DNA from 2 places in the Salipaludibacillus sp. CF4.18 genome. Region 1 is predicted to be linked to the other one. Evidence: a T-box and tRNA genes for the amino acid it is inferred to sense, from the RefSeq annotation. Region 1 holds a T-box; the other holds one or more tRNA genes.

Region 1 (11,710 bases):
AATAGATCACGGAATAGCAATTTTCATAAGCAGTCTCTTTTGACTTGACGATACCAAGTCGTTCATAGTTATCCTGTAGATAATGTTGTGTGAAGGAAGAAGATTGGAACACTTTTTTAAAGGAAGGACTTGTCATTAAAACATACTCCTTTCAAAGGGTTGAGTTGTTTGAATAGTTAAACAATGATACTTGTCTTGACAGTAGTTTATCCTATTGTTAATCTACTAATAATATTTTGCGATAAGGTGAAAGGGGAATGGATACGATGTGGGAAAATAAATTTGCCAAGGAAGGGTTAACATTTGATGATGTACTTCTAACTCCAGCTCAGTCAAATGTACTACCGAGAGATGTTTCTGTAAAAACAAAGTTATCTGATTCAATTACTTTAAATGTACCGATTATGAGTGCAGGAATGGATACGGTGACAGAAGCGAGCATGGCAATTGCTATGGCAAGAGAAGGTGGTCTTGGTGTTATTCATAAAAACATGACCATAGAAGAGCAAGCAGAGCAAATTGACCGCGTTAAAAGGTCTGAAAGTGGCGTTATCACAAATCCTTTTCATTTAACAGAGGATCACCAAGTTTTTGATGCGGAGCATTTGATGGGGAAGTATCGTATCTCCGGTGTACCTATCGCAGATGAAAATAAAAAACTTGTCGGAATTATAACGAACCGAGACCTTCGTTTTATCGAGGATTACTCCATTCCTATAAAAGAAGTGATGACAAGTGAAGGTTTAGTCACTGCGCCAGTAGGGACAACCTTGAAAGAAGCGCAAAAAGTACTTCAAAAGCACAGAATTGAAAAGTTACCATTAGTGGATGATAATGGACAGCTTAAAGGTTTGATTACGATTAAAGATATAGAAAAGGCCATTGAATTTCCAAATTCCTCGAAGGATTCTGCAGGAAGACTTCTAGTCGGTGCAGCAGTTGGAGTTGGAGCTGATGCAGATGCACGTATAAAAGCATTAGTAGAATCTGAATTAGATCTGCTTGTCATTGATACAGCTCATGGTCATTCAAGAGGAGTTATTGAAAAAGTTCGGGAAGTCAGAGCGAAATATCCAAACTTGAATATCATGGCCGGTAACGTTGCGACGGCGGAAGCAACCCGAGACCTTATTGAAGCAGGTGCAAACATCGTCAAAGTAGGTATTGGTCCTGGATCAATCTGTACGACACGAATCGTTGCTGGTATTGGTGTTCCGCAAATTACGGCAATTTACGACTGTGCCACGGAAGCAAGGAAGCACGGCATCCCAATTATTGCTGATGGGGGTATTAAATACTCAGGAGAAATTGCAAAAGCAATTGGTGCTGGAGCACACGCGGTAATGCTTGGAAGTATACTTGCTGGTGTTACGGAAAGTCCTGGTGAAAGAGAAATATTTCAAGGTCGTCAGTTTAAAGTATACCGTGGTATGGGTTCATTAGGTGCGATGGAAAAAGGAAGTAAAGATCGTTATTTCCAAGAAAATGAACAAAAATTAGTACCTGAAGGAATAGAAGGACGAATTCCTTATAAGGGACCTTTACAGGATACGATGCATCAGCTTGTTGGTGGAATACGAGCAGGAATGGGTTATTGTGGCACAGCAACAATCGATTCCCTGCGAGAGGATACGGAGTTTATACGGATAACAGGCGCGGGTCTTCGTGAAAGTCATCCTCATGATGTACAAATAACGAAGGAATCACCAAATTATTCATAAAAATAATCCGATAGATAGGGGTCTCTCCTATCTATTTTTTTTTATTTAGTTATGGTAAAATGACGTTTGGTCGTTGATTTCAGGATAGAGAAAAACATCACGATACAATGTGTTTTATAGATAAGAGGGAGAGAAGAGAGGATGTATGGGATGGTAAGAAAGATCAGTATGTGGAGTTTAATTTTTATGTTTTCAATCGCTAGTGTATTCAGTTTCGCGGGGACTGGCGAAGCTTCTTTTGAGGCTTCAGTAGACACGGTTATTCTTGTTGATGGAGAAACAGGAAGAATACTACATCAGCAAAATGTGGATAACCCGATGCCTCCAGCTAGTATGACAAAAATGATGAGTGAATATTTGATTTTAGAAGCAATTAATAATGGAGATATCAGTTGGGAAGATACAGTTCCTATTAATGATTATTTAGCAGAATTATCCCATGACAGAAGTCTTTCAAATGTACCTTTAAATGTAGATGAAGAATACTCCGTACTGGACCTGTACGAATCAGTTGCGATATATTCAGCCAATGCTTCTGCCATGGCTTTAGCGGAATTAATTGCTGGTTCAGAAGGTGAATTTGTGAAAATGATGAATGCTAAAGGAGAAGAGTTAGGATTAGGAACGCTTCTACGTGATGCAGGCGAAGAATATGGCATGGATAATCTAGCAGAGATTTTCGAGGCCGAACTAGGGGATTTCCAATTCGTTAACTCGACTGGACTGCCTAACCGCTTATTAGAAGGCAATCATCCAGAAGGAACTGACGAAACAGAAGATAACTATATGTCAGCAAAAGCTGCAGCGACGCTGGGTTATCATTTAGTGAATGATTATCCGGAAGTATTAGAAACAGCCGGGATTGCAGAAAAGACGTTTCGGGAAGGTACAGCTGATGAAATAGTCATGCAAAACTGGAATTGGATGCTTGAAGGCACACAGTATTCAGATCTAGACTATGAATACGTCGGTGGTTTAAAAACAGGATTTACAGAATCAGCTGGTTACACGTTTACTGGAACTGCTGAAAAAGAAGGTCAGAGTCTTATTTCTGTCGTGATGAAAGCTGATTCAGAAAGCCACCGTTTTAACGAAACGGAACGACTCATGGAGTGGGGATTCGATAATTTTTCCATCCAAGAAGTTTTTCCCGAAAATATGACATTGGACGGGTATGAATCACTGCCTGTGACAAAAGGTCAAAAAGATCAAGTAGAGATTGTTTCCACTGAAGCTGTTTCTCTTCTCACCCATAAAGATGATGAAGAAGCCTACTCATACACAGTAGAGTTGGATGAGGAACAGTTAAACGAGGATGGAGAGCTCGAAGCACCAATTGAAGAAGGGCAAGTAGTTGGACAACTTGTGATTAATTATAACGGAGAGCAAGAAGAAGAATACTTATTTGGTGAAGAACTTGAGGCAAGAACAGTAGATATCGTTGCAACAGAAGAAGTGGAACGTTCTGGATGGTTTACATTAATGTTCAAAGGTATCGGCGATTTTTTCTCCGGCCTTTGGACATCCGTTATTGATACCGTTAAAGGGTGGTTATAGGACGCTGTAATTTCTAGTTAATGACTTTTTTTATTCGATAGAATGTCGTGACTAGAATTATTTTCTAGTTTTTTGAGGTATTACTATCCACATACTCGGTTTTTTCGTTATAATGGTATGAATGAATGTTTTGATAAACAAACTATAAGCAATTATGAAAAATAATTGTGTATTTTATAAGGGGGATCATCATGGAAAAGCAAGTAGGTACTGATCGCGTTAAACGTGGAATGGCAGAAATGCAAAAAGGCGGCGTCATCATGGATGTGGTGAACGCAGAACAAGCTAAAATAGCTGAGGAAGCAGGGGCAGTAGCTGTTATGGCTCTTGAACGCGTTCCTTCTGATATTCGTGCAGCGGGTGGCGTGGCTCGTATGGCTGACCCATCAATTACCGAAGCAATTCAAAATGCTGTTTCCATTCCAGTTATGGCGAAAGCACGTATTGGACATATTGTTGAAGCACGCATTTTAGAGGCGTTAGGTGTGGACTATATCGACGAAAGTGAAGTTTTAACACCGGCAGATGAAGTGTACCACTTGAATAAACGTGACTACACTGTACCTTTTGTATGTGGTGCCCGTGACTTAGGAGAGGCTACTCGCCGAATCGCAGAAGGAGCGTCCATGCTTCGTACGAAAGGTGAACCGGGTACAGGGAACATCGTTGAAGCAGTTCGTCATCAACGTTTAATGCAAGCGCAAGTAAGAAAAGTAGTAGGAATGTCTGAAGATGAACTTATGACTGAAGCGAAAAACTTAGGGGCTCCTTATGAGGTACTCTTAGAAATTAAACGAAGCGGTCGTTTACCAGTTGTAAACTTTGCAGCAGGTGGAATTGCGACTCCTGCCGATGCAGCGTTAATGATGCAGCTAGGATCCGATGGTGTCTTTGTTGGATCAGGTATTTTCAAGTCAGAAAATCCTGCAAAGTTTGCAAAGGCGATAGTAGAAGCTACCACTCATTATCAAGATTATGCGTTGATTGCTAAGCTTTCGAAAAATCTTGGTCCAGCGATGAAAGGAATCGAAATTTCATCGATCGAAGCTAAGGACCGTATGCAAGAACGAGGTTGGTAAACTGACTGACGCTTAACAGCGTTTTATGAAAGAAGAGGTGTGAAAACATCATGATTAACATAGGTGTATTAGCGCTTCAAGGCGCAGTGAGAGAGCACGTCAAGGCACTAGAGGCACCTGACGTAAATATTATTATTATAAAAAAAGTGGAACAATTAAAAGAAATCGAAGGCTTAGTTTTCCCTGGTGGAGAAAGTACAACGATGCGCAGACTTATCAATCTTTATGGATTTTATGAGCCGTTAAAAGATTTTGCCAAGCAAAAAAAGCCGATCTTTGGTACGTGTGCCGGTGCCATTCTTATGGCTAATGAAATAGTTGGCCAAATGGAGCCGCATTTATCTGTAATGGATATGGTTGTCGAACGGAATGCTTTTGGCCGCCAACGGGAAAGTTTTGAGGCACTTCTGAAAATGGATTCCATTGGTGATGATGTTCAAGGAGTATTTATTCGCGCACCGATTATCAAAACTGTGGGCGAAGATGTTCAAGTCTTGGCCAGGCATAGTGGTGACATTGTAGCTGCGCAATCAGGACCATTTCTAGCTTGCTCGTTTCATCCAGAATTAACGGATGATTATCGTATGCATCAATATTTTGTTAAAATGGTTAGAGAATCTCGTGTCCATGCTTGATAATTACTAAAAACTTCGGTTATGATAAGAATAATAATTATACTGAGCAAAGATAGGAAATAGTAATGGAAGACATTGCCTTCAGAGAGCCGGTGGTTGCTGAAAACCGGTGGTAATGATCCGTGAATCCATCCTGGAGCAAATTAGCTGAACTTATATGTAGGTTAATTCGGTTCTCACCGATATCGAGACCAAGGTGGTGCGGAAACAGGATCTGTTTCTCTCAACCAGGGTGGCAACGCGGGTAACTCCCGTCCCTGAATATTATATTCAGGGACGGGAGTTTTTTTGTATTGTCATATCAAGAGTGGTGAAAGCTCAAGCTGTATTTAATAAAAGACGCTATGCGTTTGTCTTATATTCTAAAATAAGGTTTACCAAAATGAAGGAGGCGTATTAATATGTTAGATGCAAAGCTTTTAAGGAATGATTTTGCGGAGGTAAAACGAAAACTTTCTCATAGAAATGAAGATATCTCAGCATTAGATCGATTTGGTGATTTGGACCAAAAGCGAAGAGATGTTATTCAAGAAGTAGAAGAACTGAAGAGCCAAAGGAATAAAGTTTCCCAGGAAATATCTCAAATGAAACGAGAAAAGAAAGATGCAAGTGAAATAATCGAACAAATGCAAAAGGTTTCTGCAAGAGTGAAGCAGCTTGACGAGGAACTTCGTCTAGTTGATGAGGAGTTGCATTATTTATTATTAACTATTCCTAATTTGCCACATGAGAGTGCTCCTATAGGTGCTGATGAGGAAGAAAACAAAGAAGTAAGAAAATGGGGGGAGATTCCTAAATTTGAATTTGAAGCTCAGGCTCATTGGGACCTAGGTAGAGATTTAGGTATGTTGGATTTTGAACGAGCTGCCAAAGTAACGGGAAGTCGTTTTGTTATATATAAAGGAATGGGTGCTCGATTGGAAAGAGCGTTAATCAATTTCATGATGGATTTGCATGAAGACGAACATGGATATACTGAAATCATGCCACCTTATATGGTGAACCGTGAAAGTATGACAGGAACAGGCCAATTACCGAAGTTTGAGGAAGATGCTTTTAAAATTAGGGAAGAAGACTATTTCCTTATTCCCACTGCAGAAGTTCCAGTAACGAATATGCATCGAGATGAAATTGTAAGTATTGAGGAGCTGCCTATGCAATACGTGGCTTACAGTGCCTGTTTCCGATCTGAGGCTGGCTCTGCAGGAAGAGATACTAGAGGATTAATTCGTCAGCATCAGTTTAATAAAGTAGAGCTTGTACACTTCGTGAAACCAGAAGATTCTTATGATCATTTAGAGAAAATCGCTAGCCATGCAGAGAAGGTATTACAATTGCTGAACTTGCCATACCGTGTCTTGAATATGTGTACAGGTGACCTAGGATTCACGGCTGCCAAAAAGTATGATATTGAAGTGTGGATTCCAAGTAACGATGCTTATCGTGAAATTTCATCTTGCAGTAATTTTGAATCTTTTCAGGCACGAAGAGCAAACATTCGTTTTAAAAGGGAAAAGAAAGGAAAAGCCGAGTTTCTTCATACGTTAAATGGATCAGGTCTTGCAATTGGAAGAACGGTGGCTGCAATTTTAGAAAACTATCAACAAGAAGACGGTTCAGTCATCATCCCTGAAGTCCTTAGACCTTATATGGGTGGAAAAGAAAAAATTAATAACTAATAGTATCGCTTTTGAAATATACTGTACACCGTGCTAACTAACATATCATTGAAGAAAAGGTAACTATTTAAGTGATAAGTGCTAAAAGGGTGGTTTAAATGGGTGCAACACCTAGGTGGATTGAAGAGGATGAGACATTTATGAAGGAAGCCATTTTAGAAGCTGAGAAGGCTAGGCAAAATGGCGAGGTTCCGATTGGTGCTGTTTTAGTACAAGATAGTACGATCATTTCAAGGGGAAAGAATAGTAGAGAAAAAGATCAACTATCTACGGGACATGCAGAAATGATTGCGATACAACGCGGTTGCCTTGCAAAAGGAAGCTGGCGTTTAGAAGGTTGTACTTTGTATGTTACATTAGAGCCATGCCCTATGTGTGCAGGCGCTATCGTTCAATCAAGAATAACGAGAGTAGTATATGGCGCGGCAGATCCAAAAGCCGGGTGTTGTGGAACATTAATGAACCTTTTAGACGAACCTAGGTTTAACCACCAAGTTGCGATAACAAGTGGTGTGTTAGAAGAAGAAACCGCAGTTCTTCTCAAAGACTTCTTCCGCGAGATTAGAGTAAAGAAAAAGGAACAAAAAAATAAGCATGTTTAAAGTTGTCCATTTTATACAGATTGGAGGTGTCAACATGAGACCGAATCAAATTTCGTTAGAGACGGCACAAATGATGTCAAAGAAATTAGGCATGCCATTAGAGCATGTGATGCATACACCACCTCATATACTCGTAGCTAAACTAAAGGAAAAAGAAGAGCAAGAGGAACAAGCAAAAAAGGAAGAAGAGTAGTCCTCCGAGGTAGTAAAATGACGGAATAAAATCCTTTTTTTGTAAAGGGAATATTAACAGAAGAATTAGATGAGATTAAGAGGCCACTATCCTTTTCCAGTCCTATCAAGGGTTTAGGGTTGCTTCTTCTTACCTTTAGATATAGAATCTAGCTATATAAAGAAACAGAGAGAATACAATTAAAGTGTTTATCACATGATAGATTGTGTTCCTACTATTGCATTTATGTAAGAAAACATCTATACTAATATTTGCGTCGCTAAAACAGACGCCTAACATTGTTATCAACTTTGTCGTGCTAAGCGGGGAGGTAGCGGTGCCCTGTACTCGCAATCCGCTATAGCGAGGCCGAATCCCTTTCTGAGGTTATAGTTCTCTCTGGTCTGCCCTAAGTAAGTGGTGTTGACATTTGGGTTCCGCGCAACGGAATTTCGTGAATCCTGTCAGATCCGGAAGGAAGCAGCAGTAAGCGGGTCATTCCGTGTGCCGCGGAGTTGCCTGAATCGAGCAAACTGCTTAGGTAACGCTTGGGGAACTATGATCGAAGAAAGGTGCACGACATTTAATTTTATATAAATGTTTTAAAAAACTATCCAAATAGAGGATGGTTTTTTTTGTTAGGTTAGAAGATATAAGTTGATAGCTCCTTTACGCATCGTAGGGAAGTCCGTCCTCTTTTGAAGCAGTACCTATAGGCAATGCAGAGGTGTACTCGGGGTGGCGAAAGCTCACACTGTATTTAATAAAAGGCGCTAAAGTACACATGATATTGAAACTGATTTTATTTACTGAGAAAGAATGAAGTAAAAGAGAGATTCATTTTGAATTTAGGTCGATGAATCGGTATAATAGGTATGAACTGAATAAATGACTGGAATATATAAATTTAGAAGGAATAAGAGGCTTATACTTTTAGCTTCGCTATCGCTTCTAGTTAACACTTGGGATAATTGTGAAGTAATATGAAAATGAAACGGTCTGATTAAAGAGTTTGACCCAGAGGATGGTGTAGAGAGATGAGTTATCAAGCTTTATATAGAGTATGGCGTCCGAATCGATTAGAGGATGTCGTGGGTCAGGAACATATTTCGAAAACATTGAAAAATGCATTACTCCAGGAAAAACTCTCTCACGCCTATCTATTCACTGGGCCTCGTGGGACGGGGAAAACAAGTGTTGCGAAAATTGTGGCGAAAGCTATTAATTGTGAACAAGCTCCAGCGGATGAACCATGTAATGAATGTACAACGTGTAAAGGAATACAGGATGGAACGATCGTCGATGTGATGGAAATAGATGCGGCAAGTAATAATGGCGTAGACGAAATCCGCGATATTCGTGACAAAGTGAAGTTCTCTCCGAGTGCGGCTAGATTCAAGGTCTATATCATTGATGAAGTGCATATGCTGTCGACTGGAGCATTTAATGCTTTATTAAAAACACTTGAAGAACCACCAAGACATGTGATTTTTATTTTAGCAACCACAGAACCACATAAAATTCCGTTAACAATTATTTCACGTTGCCAACGATTTGATTTCAAACGAATCTCCGCACACTCGATGATTGGTCGCATGCAGGAGATAGTTGATAATACAGATATAAACGTTGACGAAGATGCATTACCATTAATAGCGAGGGCCTCTGATGGCGGTATGAGGGATGCCTTAAGTTTATTAGACCAGGCGATCTCCTATTCCGATGAATCTGTAAAAGTTGATGATGTACTATCCATCATTGGTGCTGTATCGCATCAACTGCTGCACCAAGTCGTAGAAGCGGTTAAGCTAGGTGAAGTAGGAGACGGACTCAAAGCGATTGACCTTTTAATGAAGGAAGGAAAAGATCCAATTCGTTTTATCGATGATTTGATTTTCTTATTCCGGGACATTCTGATGGTGAAGGCTGCACCTGATCTAGATGAATCAAAAGATCGTATCACTGGAGATGAAGCATTTCAGAAGATGGTTGAAGAGCTGGATGAGGTATGGATTTTTGCAATGATGGAACGTCTTAACCACTTTCAGCAAGAAATGAAATGGGCGAGTCACCCTCAGGTGTTTTTAGAGATGTTTGTTGTTCAAGCAGCGCAACAATTAAACAAAACATCACAAGGAGCTGACTCCAATGTGCAGTTGGATCAAAACGAAACGATCCAAACATTACAAAAGAAAGTTGCAGATCTAGAAACTTCGATAAAGAACTTAGAGAATCAAGGAACTCAAGCTAGTGCGCAAGGAAATCGGCCAGCGGAGCCGAGCATTACAAAGTCTCGACCTGCAGCAGCTGCTGCAAGTGGTAAAAATCGTGTACATGCAGGAAAGATAAAGGAAATGCTGCATACGGCATCGAAACAAGATCTCCAGTCACTGAATGGAGCATGGGCACAAGTGATCGAGCAAGTAAAGCAGAAGAGTGTTCCTGCATCTGCATGGCTGAACGATTGTAAACCAGTTGCGTGCTCTAATGAAAAATTTGTCCTGGCATTTCGAAATGAGATGCACCGGACCATGGTGGATGACAAGTTTCGTGATATTGTAGAAGAGGCATCGACCCAAGTCATGAGTCGATCACTGACAATGTTAACCGTTCTCGTGGCTCATTGGGAAGACATAAAAGAAGAGTATGTGAAGGAACAAAAACTAGCAGGAAACTCCGAGGATTCTTCGGAAAACGAAGATGGTTCTGCGCCGCAGGAGGAAAGAAACGAGTTAATCGATGAAGCTGTAAAATTAGTCGGCCGAGATTTACTGGAAATTAAAGATTAAAGCAAATAATTATAATTAGGAGGAATTTTATAATGAAAAATATGGGAAATATGATGAAGCAAATGCAGAAAATGCAAAAAGACATGGCTAAAGCACAAGAGCAATTGAAAGATGAAACAATGGAAGCAACTGCAGGTGGCGGTATGGTTAAAGTTATTATCAGCGGAGAAAAAAGAATTCTTGATATTCAAATCAATGAAGAAGCGGTAGATCCCGAAGATGTAGAAATGCTTGAAGACCTCGTTCTCGCAGCTACAAATGAAGCATTGGTAAAAGTGGATGAAATGGTTAACGAAAAAATGGGCAAATTCACAAAAGGTATGAACCTTCCAGGAATGATGTAAATTTCAGTAATCCCTTTAGACTTGGTGACAAGCCAAGTCTTTTTCTATGGTTAAAGAATTTTCTAAAGATGTTTCCAGGTCGTTGTTAGAAGGTATTGTTATATAAGAAGAAGGAGGAATTAAAGGTTATGCAGTATCCATTACCTATTTCCAAACTAATTGAAGGTTTTATGCGGCTCCCTGGTATCGGACCTAAGACAGCAGCAAGATTGGCCTTTTTTGTTTTAGATATGCGGGAAGAAGATGTTTTAGATTTTGCCAAAGCATTAGTGAGTGCAAAAAGAGAATTGACGTATTGTACAATTTGTCACCATATTACAGATACGGATCCGTGTCGAGTGTGTGAAGACAAGTCAAGGGATCAAACAGTGATTTGCGTGGTTCAGGAATCAAGAGACGTAATTGCAATGGAGAAAATGAAAGAATACACTGGGTTATACCACGTATTACATGGCGCCATTTCCCCGGTCGATGGGATAGGTCCTGAAGATATTTATATTGCAGATCTATTAAAACGGCTTCAGGATGACACTGTTCAAGAAATGATTATTGCAACAAACCCAAATATTGAGGGGGAAGCAACAGCTATGTATATGTCACGTCTTGTGAAACCAACCGGGATTAAAGTAACGAGGATCGCTCACGGACTTCCAGTTGGCGGAGATCTAGAGTACGCAGATGAAGTTACTTTATCTAAGGCAATAGAAGGCAGAAGAGAGTTATAGAAAAAGCATAGAGCAGAGAATTCGGAAGGGTGGCAAAACTCATGGGTAGCAAAAAACGAAAGCTTCGTCGTCTTAAGGATGATGAACTTATATCCGTTCTCAGGTCTGTTAAAGATAAAGTAAATGAACATGAATCCCTTTTGGAGCACTCGGTCGAAGACTTCGGCTATGTTGAAAGTCGTGCACAATTGGAAAGAGCTAAATATTTCTTCTTATTAAGAGAAGCAAGGGTTAGGAAAACCTCGGTTTATTAAAGTGTTACGAATAAAATGTGAAGCGGATATACTTCGTTGTAGTATTACTATAGAAGCAGATTGCTAGTTTATATTTAATTCGGTTATAATTTTTGAGCTTGGACATATCTTTTAGAACGAGCCGGATCATTTTTTACACGGTCGGATATACAA
Region 2 (11,710 bases), on a different contig from region 1:
TAAGATTGTCGAAGTTAGAAAAAAGCTAGCTAACAATACTAATCCATACAAGGAAAGCCCCAACGAAATAATTGCCCCAATCAAAACACTTGCAAAAGCTCCGCTCCGATTTAGCGATTTCTTTTTATAAGAAATAATAGCAAGTAGAAATACACCGGTAATTAAAAAAAATTGGATAGTTTGGGAAGGTGGCAATACAAGTCACTTCCTTCGTAGTTTGGCTATGTATTAAAACATGTGTATTTGAAACCGTTTTAGGCGGCTGAGTACTTTTATAAAATTGAACCTCAGATGCTATAAATAAGTATCGTTGACGTTTGAGATCACTTTTGATGGTGTAACAATTTTATTAACCGGAATATCATGACTTTCAACTGGAAGTTTTCCTTTAATTTGGAAGTCAAAACAAATGGATACTGTATGGAATAAGTAATCTGCTAACATTCGGTCATAATATCCACCACCATGACCAATGCGGTAGCCCCTATCATCGAATACAATTCCGGGAACAATCATTAGATCAATATCCTTCATGTCTACATACTCACATTTATTTGGATCAGGTTCTTTTAAACCATAGAAGCTAGTTTTAAGCTGATTTACATTCTCTAAATAATAAAAGTCTAATTTTTTATCTTTTGGAGAGCAGCGTGGAACAGCTATTTTTTTTCCTTGTTTCCAAGCTTGTTTTATAAGTGGCATCGTATCTAATTCGACACCAACCGCTATTGTGACAGCAACTGTTTTACTGCTTTTCCAATCCACCAATTGATACAATTGTTTATATATCTCAGTCAATTCTTTTGTCCGTATTTCTGGACTATGTAATGAAAGTTCCTTTTTCGTATTCTCTCTTAAGTTTTCTTTCATAATAGGATCCGCTCCCTAGTTAAATAGTCATTTTCATCATCTCATTTTTTATTTAAAAAGTAAAAAATGAAAGAAATAAGTTTAATTTGTAGCTGGAGAATACCACTGGTTTCTTTTTGTGACATTTATCAAACAGCAAGATGGTTTCACCTTTAGATGTCATTTTGTTTTATAATGCGACATTTTCACCTTTATTTAAGTGTATTATTTAAATTGTCCTCCCCTTGTATGGAGGGAGGTGAAAACTATGGGTCTTAAAGATATAGAATTAGCAAGCTTTTCTAAGTATGAACTTGATTGCTTATTAAATAGCATCAAGACGTATTTAGCGAAAAATGATGGAAGTGGAAAACGTAATCTGAAAGATCTTTTATTTATGTTAGAAAAAGAGATCAGTAATCGAAACTAATTAAAAAATCTTGTTGATAAACAGATTTTTTAATTCTTTAGGCATTATTAGGGGAGGACTTTAATATATAAAATAACTGACTTTGACTCGAAACACCTTTTAGTAACTAATCACTTCTAGGAAAGTATTGGTTTATCTTTTTAACCTATAACTCAAAGGATCTACTAGGTCTTTTGAATCCTGAATACATAATTACCTAAGGTTAGTATCCTTTATATTCCCCTCACTTTCACCTATCCTATGGACAATTATTTCAGTACATCTCTTAAGCAATTACAAAGTAAAAGAGCGACTATAAATCCTCTTGTGGGAGGTTTATAAGTCGCTCTTCCAATACTTATTACTTTGTTTCACGGTGAATCGTGTGACGCTGCAATCTAGGGCTGTATTTTTTGAATTCCATACGGTCCGGGTTTGTACGTTTATTTTTTGTCGTAATATAATTACGGTCGCCTGTCTCAGTGCAAGCTAAAGTTACTTGTACGCGCATATATTTCCCCTCCAAACTCTATTGTTACTCATACCTTAAAATAATAGCAGATTTTCGCAGCAGATTCAAGCTAATAAATTATTTTTTGTGTACTTAAAATATTAGTTCGAAAATATTGGCTTTATTACTTAAACTTGTTAGTCGGACAATTCTTGAACTTTCCGAGGAAAAACAATGCCACCTGAACCGACAGAGCTTTCGCCGCCCCCGATCAGTACCTATACAGTACGTGTGGCTTAAAGAGAGCTGTCAGCTCATACTTACCTAAAAACCTCCATAGAAATTAAGGCCTTAACTATTAAAAAATGTAAATAACGGAATATTCTTTTTAAACAAGTCATAGAATGGTGGTGGCTTCAACCATTCGAAAAACTATTTTTTGTGACTACTTAACCTTGTCCCCTAGTAATTGCTTGAATTCCTCGTGAGCAGATTCTAGATCATAAAGCTTTTCTCTCTTCACTGTCCAGTCGTAAAGAGAGACATTTTTATGAGGCTCGATTGTAATATCATAAACCATCCCCCAACCATAACTATGCTGGGATATCGGTGCATAAATCGTACTTCGGGATTTATCTTCTAGATATGCCTCCATGTCAATTTCATTCGTTTGATATTGTGAGGACCCTCCATTTGGACCAATTCCACTAACCAAATAATATTCTTGATCGTCACATACCATTATCGACTCATTATGAGGAGAATAATAAACAAACGGGACTGAAACGGAAGATTTCATATGGTATTGAATCATTAACTTCGCATGACAAATATCGCTTTTATCATTATAAATAACCAACTTATGCAACTGACTTTCTCCCGAGGATATTGGTAAATGAAACCACTTCATTCTTATTCCATTTTCTTCATTCTCTAAAAATTTTAACCCTTGTTGGGGAATAATAGATTGTTTTATGCCTTGATTTATTGTAAGTACGTATTCGTTATAAAAAGGGGCGAGACCTGATGTTGTTATTTCCATTCTGTTCATCTCCTTGTTCATTGTCTTTCTTCTCCTTCTATCGTACCTAGAATAATCCATTTCAACAAGAAGGTATTTTTGTTATTTTTTGTCACTATTTCTGCAGTATCACTAAAGAATAAATATAAAGAACCTAGGAACAAATCGTAATTTATGATATAAAATAATGGTAGCATTCTATTCACTAGGAGGAAAAATTATGGAATTAGTTATTATTGCATTATTAGGTGTGTCCGCTCTCTTATTTATCTTGTCTTTTTTTACTAAAGATCGCTATAAAGTAGTGGAAAAACAGCAAGAAAATATTTCGATTCAATTTATGCAAGAAATTTATCAATTAAAAAAGAAAGTAAAAGTTCTAGAAGAGGAATATATGCTTGAAGATGGCAGTAGCTCACCTAATAACAGTTTGAAAGAAAACACGAAGGTAATTAGCAGAGATGATGTGTTGGCTATGTATGAGGAAGGATACTCGATTGAGGAGATTGCTTCAATGAGTGAATACAACGCGGAGGACATCAAGGATCTATTGGAGAATTAATACATAGGATAGGAAGTGGAAAAGAATATGGCTTCTAAAGAAAACATACGCGGAGCAGCAGCTGGGTTATTCTTTGCTGGTGTTATTTTAGCCGGAATAAATTATCTTCAACCTACATCAAGTGACAGCGAACAAAATTCAGAAACACGTGTAAATGCAAATGATATTACAACTGAAGAGGCTTCATCTTTTTTGGAAGAAAAGGGTTTTTCAACAATACCAACTGAAGAATATGAGTTGCTCACTGAGCAACGAGACGACCTAACCGAAGAAATTAACTCACTGACAAGTCAACTAGAAGAACTCGAGCAATCTCAGGTTAATGAAGAAGAAAATAACCCAGAGGAAACAAGTACTGAAGCTTCTGACTCAGAAGTCATTTATAATAGTGTACTTTCGATCAGCTCTGGAATGACAACGCAAGAAATAAGCGAACAACTAGTATCTCTTAATATTATTGACGATGCTGAGGAATTTTCTAACGCGATATTTGACAGGCAGTTAGAACAACGTCTTCAAATAGGTGAATTTACCCTTGATAGTCAAATGAGTATTAATGAAATTGTCGAAAAAATTACTTCCTCATAAATTAGACTGTTTCTTATAAATCGATGTTTTAATTCGAATTTCACGAAAATATTCTAAGAAAAACGCGTAGCGTCTTTTATTAAATAAAAACAGGCGTATGATCAAGGATAATTCCCCCTTGTCATACGCCTGTTCCCTTTATAAGTTAGTCTTCATTGTTATCAATTACTAAGGTCATTGTCAATCTCATCAACCTCTACCGCGTTATCAGGAGCATTAGGTCCTTCACGATACTCTTGAAGCTCAAAATAAGCCTCTAACGCACCTTCTGCAATACGATTGGCTACACCACTGGTATCAATATTAGCCGTACCAGGTACGACCACTGAGATAGCAACTTCCGGATTATCATATGGCGCATATCCAACAAACGTTTGGTTATTTGCCTCCTGGTTATTTTCGTTCTGATCTTTTACAGTCACCTGTGCAGTTCCTGTCTTACCTGCAACAGTCTCCCCTACGTCACCAAAATAGGAACTTGCTGTCCCTTTAGGACCATTCACAACACGATTAAAACCTTCTTGTATTCTATCTAAATAGGTTGGATTAGAATCGAGATAATTTAGAACATTTGGTTTAATTTGCTGCGAAAGTGCTCCCATCTCATTTATATCCGAGTTAGGCTCACGAATTTCTTTGACGACTCTTGGTGCAACTCTAACTCCATCATTCGCAATTGTCGACACATATTGTGCTAGCTGCATTGTGGTATACGTGTCGAACTGCCCAAATGACAAGAACAATAACGAACTTGGGATATCATATCCACCATTAATTCCTTTAAATTCATTTGGCAGATCAAGACCTGTTTCAACCCCCAGACCAAATTGCTGGTAATATGATCGTAGGGTATCATAACCATGGTAATAACTACCCCAGTTTGTTCCTGAGACACCAGGAGTGTAATCTACAAGCCTCATAGCTACATAAGCCATATATACGTTTGATGAACGTTCTAAGGCTGTGCGTTCATCCACGTATCCTAATGTACTCACAGAACTAATATCTTGTGAACTTGGGAATGAAAGCGGCCGATCATAAATCCCTACTCCTGGTTGCATAACTCCCGAATCTAGGCCTGCAAAAACTGTTGCACCTTTTATAGACGAGCCAACAACGTAGGCTGAGGTGAAAGTTCCAATGTCATTGTTAAGGCCTGTCATGGACAGTACATCTCCTGTATTTGGGTCCATCATAACAACATATGCCTCTTCTTTATCAATAAATGTACTTGCACTGCTGTTCATTTCATCTTCAATGATATCTTGAACACGTTGGTGCAGTTCCAGATCAAGTGTTAGGACAAGATCATTCCCTCTACTTCCAAGGCTCTCTTCAGGATTACTATGGATATTGCCATCTTGGTCGATAGAGTTTTCAAGTTCCCCTTTTCTTCCTTTGAGAACAGACTCATACTGCGCTTCTAAATAACTTCTTCCGACTTCTTCGTTTCGTTCATATCCTTGCGATAAAAACATATCAATTTCATCTCTTGGTATCGAACCTACACTACCTATAATTCCTCGTAATTCATCTCCATACATGTACTTTCTCGCTGAATCACGAATAATGTCTACTCCTGGCAACTGGTCCATATGTTCCATTATTTTAGCACTTTCTTCATATCCGATTCCACGATCAACTTTATGAGGCAAATTATTATACCCTGAATTAAACTCGCGCCAAATTAGAAAAACTTCCAAATCATTGTCTGTCAGCTGAGAAAGCTCTTCTTCCGTAATATTATCTAGTCGCTGTAAATGTGCTTCTGAATCAGAAAGATCCATTTCTTCAGCTTCTTTTATCGAAAGTTTTCCCAAATATTCCTCTTCGTTTAAAATTGACCAAAATTCTTTCCGGTCCCGTTCAAACTTATCTCCTAACTCTTCTACTTCATCACTCATAGAGATAAATTCACTGAGTTTCGTTGCTGTCTCTATCATTTCAATTTGTGAAGTATTTCTGTTTGTGTATGTCACAGTAAATTGTAATTCATTATCAACTAAGAGATTTCCATACCGGTCATATATTAATCCACGAGGGGCTTCGACAGGTTGACTTACATTAACCGTACTTTCGAGCTGTTCTTGATAAGATTCCCCCTGCACAATTTGTACAACACCCAGTCTTAATATCAATGCAGAGAAAAGCATAAATACAACAAAGAACAACAAATTGAGCCGAATTGATAAATGTGGTTTTGTTAATTTTTTTTCACTCATAGCGGAAACCCTTTCTGTCCTTCTGAAATAAAAAGTATGAATATTAAAAAAACATTTAGAATAGACACCCTATTTCATAAGGTGTCTATAAGACGTTGCCCGCATATGCGGTTATCTTCCAGGTTTCACGAACCCGCCAATGACAGGTGGGTGCTTGCAAAAATATCTTCAGCTTCCTTTCATTTTCAATAAGGCATGCTGTTAACATTTTAATATAAAGCTCCCAAAGTGAATAAATGTTCGGCTCGAATTATACTTGAAGTTCACCAACAAAGCAGGCATCTTTATTTAAGATTATTATATCATACGATACTCACTTTTCAATATGAAGCGATTGTCCTGTATTTATCTTTTCTTAAGCGCGCTATAGCTCTCTTTCTTGTTTGACTCTGGTAAAGAAATATCCTTGATAAACCAATAGATAACGAAATGTCCTAGCCCAAGAAAGAGCAAAGCTATCGGTACCCCCTTTTCTTCACCTAAACCTAATATGGCGACAATCAGTATGAGAATAGAGGCAATTCTTCCGAAATTTAAAAATAATTCACGAACTACAATATATTCTACCCTCATTGTCGCAGCATCACGGCTGCTTCCTATGACATCATATGTTAAGGAAAGATAAGGAACTAGTAATAATGGATATGCAATGGATGCAAATACCCCGTAAATAATTAAATGTGTAAAATCTGCACCAAATGCGATGATAAAAACTGCAAAGTATAAAATAGTTCCTCCAACAAGGACCGCATATTTACGTTTGGTTTTCGGCAAAAATCTTCCTACGATAAAATAACAAATAAAGGACAAAAATGAAGTTATTAAACCATATGTGCCAATAGCTAGTTCACTTCCCGTTGCAATGTACAACCAGACAATGACAACAAAAATGAAACTCCCTTCCCTTAAACCTTGAAAAAAGTTCGCATGCAGGATATTCTTCCAATGACGATATTCTTTTCGATACGAAAAACCTTCAGCGAGTCGATATTCTCCTTTTGCTGACCTTCTCCCTAAAAAAAAACTTAAAAATACGGCTACTGAGAAGAGAAAAAGGGATCCTGAGAATATCACTTGATAACCGATTAGGTCTTCCATATATGTAATAACAAAACCAGCAAATATCGGGCCTATCATTCCTGCAAAAGAAGTAAGCAAGCCAAGAAATCCGTTGAAAAAGTCTCTTGTTTCAGGTTCCGTAATCTCAAAAGTAAGTACGTGAAAAGAAAGCCAGTAAAACCCATAGCCAATACCTAAGAGTGCACCTAAGAGGATTAAGTATTTTCCCGCCTGATCACTTAAAATAAGTACCGTCAAATAAAAACAGGATAGTGATATAACACCTAATCGCAATACGATAATCCGGTCAATTTTCTTTGCCCATCTGCCAGCTAGTATAAATGTTATGGGCTGCATAATAACTGCTGATAAATTATAAATTGAAAGTTTAATAAGATCCTCTGATTGTTTCCACAAGAACACATTCACAAAAGTATTTGATAAAGCGATACTTAAAGCATAAAGCCCTCCAATAACCAAAAGTAATGTAATGTCTTTATTTACTTCTATATCACCAATTAATTTTTGAGTCCATTTTTTCACACTACCAACACTCCTTTCACCAACATCACTTAGTTTGTCACGAAGATAAAAGGATATTCTTGATTCTGTATGTAGAATTCAAAAAAGTGTTCCGAAAGCATAAGCTTTCGAAACACTCTAATTAAACTTTATTATTTAGCTGCAGAATAGCGCTTAGCTACTTCATCCCAATTAATTACGTTGAAGAATGCATCAACATAATTAGGACGCAGGTTTTGATACTTTAAGTAATAAGCATGCTCCCAAACGTCTACACCTAAGATTCCAGTCTTGCCTTCCATAATAGGTGTATCTTGGTTTGGTGTGCTTGTTACTTCAAGCTTGCCATTATTAACTGCAAGCCAAGCCCAACCTGAACCAAAACGAGTTAAAGCTGCATTTTTGAATTCTTCTTTGAACTTATCAAAGCTGCCAAAAGTTTCTGTAATAGCGTCCGCTAATTCACCTGAAGGTGCGCCGCCGCCATTTGGAGACATGATTTCCCAAAAAAGTGTGTGATTAAAGTGTCCGCCACCATTGTTTCGAACAGCACCTCGAATACTTTCAGGTAAAGCATCAAGATTAGTAAGTAAGTCTTCTAGGCTTTTACCTTCAAGATCACTGTGACCTTCAAGTGCACCATTAAGCTTTGTTACATACGTGTTGTGGTGCTTGCTATGGTGAATTTTCATCGTTTCTTCATCGATGTGTGGTGTTAGTGCGTCATGTGCGTATGGTAGTTCTGGTAAAGTAAATCCCATTCATATCTCCTCCTTATATTTAGTATTGCAGGTATAAGTTTTATTGAAAAATAAAAAATCCCCCACAATGATAAGGCCTTTTCTAATGTTTATTAGAAGAGGACTTCTTATCTTATTTCACATTATCAAATATTCCCTCAGCTTACAAATAATAAACCTTTGTTTTCAGATAAAGCTACTTAGTCTTTAAATTTAACTACCGTAAAAAAATTGTGATTTAGAAGACTCCGTGAGAATTTTACAAGGATAAAACAGAAAAATAATTTTTAACTAGCACTCAACATACCACTCTATACATTTTGAGTTGACTTGCTCCATGACATGAATGACATCCGGGGATTTATCATTTGGTTAGGACTCTTCAATTGAAGCATATTTGCGTTCTTAGAAAAATCAATAATTAGTTTTTCATCATATATCCATTCGACACGCTTTTCAATAGCAACGCGAAAAGGTAATGGTGTAGTTTCTATGAGTAATTCTCTATCTGTAATGTCTTGTTCCTTTAATTCAACTAATTGACTGACTCCACTTACGACACAGCCACATCCATCTGTTTCATACTGGATAAACAACACTTGATCTTCTTGAAGAGATGCTGCTTCGTTAATTACATTTATCGCTTCATTAGTTATAAAAACTTCCATTACATTCACTCCCTTACTTTCTTCATTATGAAGGAGGAAAAGAAAGAAGACAATTAAAAAGCTCACTAGCAATAGCTAGTGAGCTGTTAAAGTCAATATGGAGGAGGAAGAGGGATTCGAACCCCCGCGGGATTTGACTCCCCTGTCGGTTTTCAAGACCGATCCCTTCAGCCAAACTTGGGTATTCCTCCTAGAAAAATATGGTGGACCCTGTAGGACTCGAACCTACGACCGGACGGTTATGAGCCGTCTGCTCTAACCAACTGAGCTAAGGGTCCAAACTGGATAAGTCTATAAAATCATGGTAGCGGCGGAGGGGATCGAACCCCCGACCTCACGGGTATGAACCGTACGCTCTAGCCAGCTGAGCTACACCGCCTTGCTGTCCATCGCTCTTTTAAAGACAATGATTATCTTAGCACGGGAATCAAATACAAGTCAACACTTTTTTTAATCTTTCTCACAAAAGTTGAAGACAGCAGGAAGAAATGACCCCTTCCTGCTGCTAACAATCCCCATAATTAACTTTATTCTTCTTCCAAAATAGCTTCAGCAATATTCACTGAATGATCGCCTACCCGCTCTAAATTACTAATCATATCTACAAACACGATTCCTGCAGAACCTTGACAACTACCATCATTTAGCCGTAAAATATGTTTTTTGCGAAGCTGTCTTTCCATTTTGTCAATTTGTTCCTCTTTTAATACAACAGATCTGGCAGCATCAACATCTTCATTTTCTAATGCTTTTATTGCCTCATCTAACGTATCGATCGTCAAACTGAACATTTCGCGTAAATCTTCTTTTGCTAATTCTGACATTTTCACTTTATTTGTTACTTGGAATTCAGCTAATTCAACAATATTTTCCATGTGGTCCCCGACTCTTTCTATATCACGGACTGTATCCATAAGCATAGAATGTAAACGAGAATCACTAGCCGTTAAAGAGTTCGTTGAAATCTTAACTAAATAATCCGTGATTTTCCGGTCCAAGTTATTAATCGCATCTTCAAATTGATAAGTAAGTTCTGCGTGTCGCTTAATTTTTGTTTCTACAAATTGAGAAGCTTCGGTTAAGCCTTGCTTAGATAACTCCGCCATTCTCAATGTCTCTTTCTTTGCTTGACCTAAAGCAATAGATGATGACTGGGAAATTAACACAGGATCGAGATGCTGCGCTTTGTACTCAATCACTGTTTCATCTCCTGGAATAAGTTTTGTAACTATAAGAGCCAATATTCCAATGAACGGAAGCTGAATGAGAACATTGGAGACGTTGAAAATACCGTGAGCTACAGCAATGGTCATTTCTGGATTCAATACTAAAGAATCTTGTAAAAAAGAAATCATTGCAATGTAAGGACCTATAATAATTAAAACTAAAATTGTTCCAATAACATTGAAAATAACATGTGTTAGTGCTGCTCTTTTCGCTGCAATGGATGCCCCAATTGCAGCAAGAACCGCTGTAATTGTTGTACCTATATTATCACCAAACAAGACCGGTAATGCAGCACTCAAATCCATAGCGCCTTGAGCAAATAATTGCTGTAATAAACCAATGGCTGCAGATGAACTTTGCACCGCTACCGTGAAAATAGTTCCTATTAGAACTCCTAATAGTGGATTTTGACTCATACTAACCGTTAAGTCCGTAAATGCTTCCATCTCTCTTAACGGTTTCATACCATCGCCCATTAATTCTAATCCATAGAACAATGCGCCAAATCCGAAAAATACTTGCCCGTAATTATTTGCTTTTTTATTTTTCAGGAAGAAAATCAGAAAAGTTCCTACTGCAATAATGGGCAGCGCATAATCGGAAACTTTAAGTCCAATTATAAATGCTGTAACAGTTGTTCCAATATTCGCACCCATTATTACACCAATTGACTGGCGAAGAGTCATAAAACCAGCATTTACAAGTCCAATCGCAAGAACTGTGGTTCCTGTACTGGTTTGTAAAAGTATTGTTACTACAATACCCGCAATAACACCCATAACAGGATTACTAGTAAACTTGTCTAATACATCTCTTAGTTTGTCACCAGCAACCTTTTGCAGTCCATCCCCCATGTATTTGATTCCAAATAGAAAAATACCCAATCCACCGAAAAACATAAACAACAAATCTCTTAGTTCCAATACGTCATCCCCTTGATCTACCAAGTTTCGATTTAATTCGATCTGTTTCGCTAACCTTTACTATCGTAAACTTTAATTATTAATAAAATATTAATGAATTGTAAAGATTATATTAAGTTTATAAACCAACTCAAAAAAACACAAGGAAAGTTTACTTGTCCATTATGATATGTTCCTTTAGAATAAGAGTCATTAACCAAATAATTTACATAAATAAACCAAGGAGTGAACAAATGAATATATTTAAACAATTTATTAGCAGTTTACATTCTCCGGAAACTATTGCAAAATTTCGTATGCAAAAAATTGGCAAAACAATTCTTTATGTATTTTTCCTCATGCTAATCACATCTATCCCTTTTTCCATTCAATTAGGTGCCAATGTTAACAATCTTTATACGTACGTAAGTACAAATTTGGAAGAGTCTATTCCTGATTTCTCCGTTGAGAATGGAATTCTTAAGTCTGA

What was found. A T-box is a leader RNA that pairs with one kind of tRNA and senses whether it is charged. The one in region 1 lies ahead of serS (serine--tRNA ligase), so its partner is inferred to be a tRNA-Ser.
Region 2: it has a tRNA-Ser gene. The T-box ahead of serS (serine--tRNA ligase) is inferred to sense a tRNA for this amino acid. The anticodon was not compared.

Annotation. Positions count from the first base shown of each region.
Region 1 covers NZ_JBIMEV010000078.1:3,636-15,345, forward strand. The annotation lists gene ACHABW_RS23845 (YaaC family protein) at 1-136, opposite strand, end outside; gene guaB (IMP dehydrogenase) at 267-1,721, shown strand; gene ACHABW_RS23855 (D-alanyl-D-alanine carboxypeptidase family protein) at 1,872-3,278, shown strand; gene pdxS (pyridoxal 5'-phosphate synthase lyase subunit PdxS) at 3,470-4,357, shown strand; gene pdxT (pyridoxal 5'-phosphate synthase glutaminase subunit PdxT) at 4,408-4,992, shown strand; T-box leader at 5,033-5,254, shown strand; gene serS (serine--tRNA ligase) at 5,394-6,671, shown strand; gene tadA (tRNA adenosine(34) deaminase TadA) at 6,770-7,273, shown strand; gene ACHABW_RS23880 (YycC family protein) at 7,308-7,466, shown strand; RNA gene ffs (signal recognition particle sRNA large type) at 7,760-8,025, shown strand; gene dnaX (DNA polymerase III subunit gamma/tau) at 8,483-10,234, shown strand; gene ACHABW_RS23895 (YbaB/EbfC family nucleoid-associated protein) at 10,267-10,578, shown strand; gene recR (recombination mediator RecR) at 10,707-11,303, shown strand; gene ACHABW_RS23905 (YaaL family protein) at 11,345-11,557, shown strand.
Region 2 covers NZ_JBIMEV010000002.1:102,300-114,009, reverse strand. The annotation lists gene ACHABW_RS02375 (DUF92 domain-containing protein) at 1-195, opposite strand, end outside; gene ACHABW_RS02370 (5-formyltetrahydrofolate cyclo-ligase) at 295-870, opposite strand; gene ACHABW_RS02365 (hypothetical protein) at 1,118-1,279, shown strand; gene rpmG (50S ribosomal protein L33) at 1,620-1,769, opposite strand; gene ACHABW_RS02355 (hypothetical protein) at 2,155-2,751, opposite strand; gene ACHABW_RS02350 (hypothetical protein) at 2,951-3,292, shown strand; gene ACHABW_RS02345 (hypothetical protein) at 3,320-3,880, shown strand; gene ACHABW_RS02340 (peptidoglycan D,D-transpeptidase FtsI family protein) at 4,042-6,102, opposite strand; RNA gene ssrS (6S RNA) at 6,195-6,386, opposite strand; gene ACHABW_RS02330 (MFS transporter) at 6,448-7,704, opposite strand; gene ACHABW_RS02325 (superoxide dismutase) at 7,836-8,444, opposite strand; gene ACHABW_RS02320 (iron-sulfur cluster biosynthesis family protein) at 8,735-9,091, opposite strand; tRNA gene ACHABW_RS02315 (tRNA-Ser) at 9,190-9,282, opposite strand; tRNA gene ACHABW_RS02310 (tRNA-Ile) at 9,293-9,369, opposite strand; tRNA gene ACHABW_RS02305 (tRNA-Met) at 9,394-9,470, opposite strand; gene ACHABW_RS02300 (Na/Pi cotransporter family protein) at 9,619-11,241, opposite strand; gene ACHABW_RS02295 (DUF1189 domain-containing protein) at 11,475-11,710, shown strand, end outside.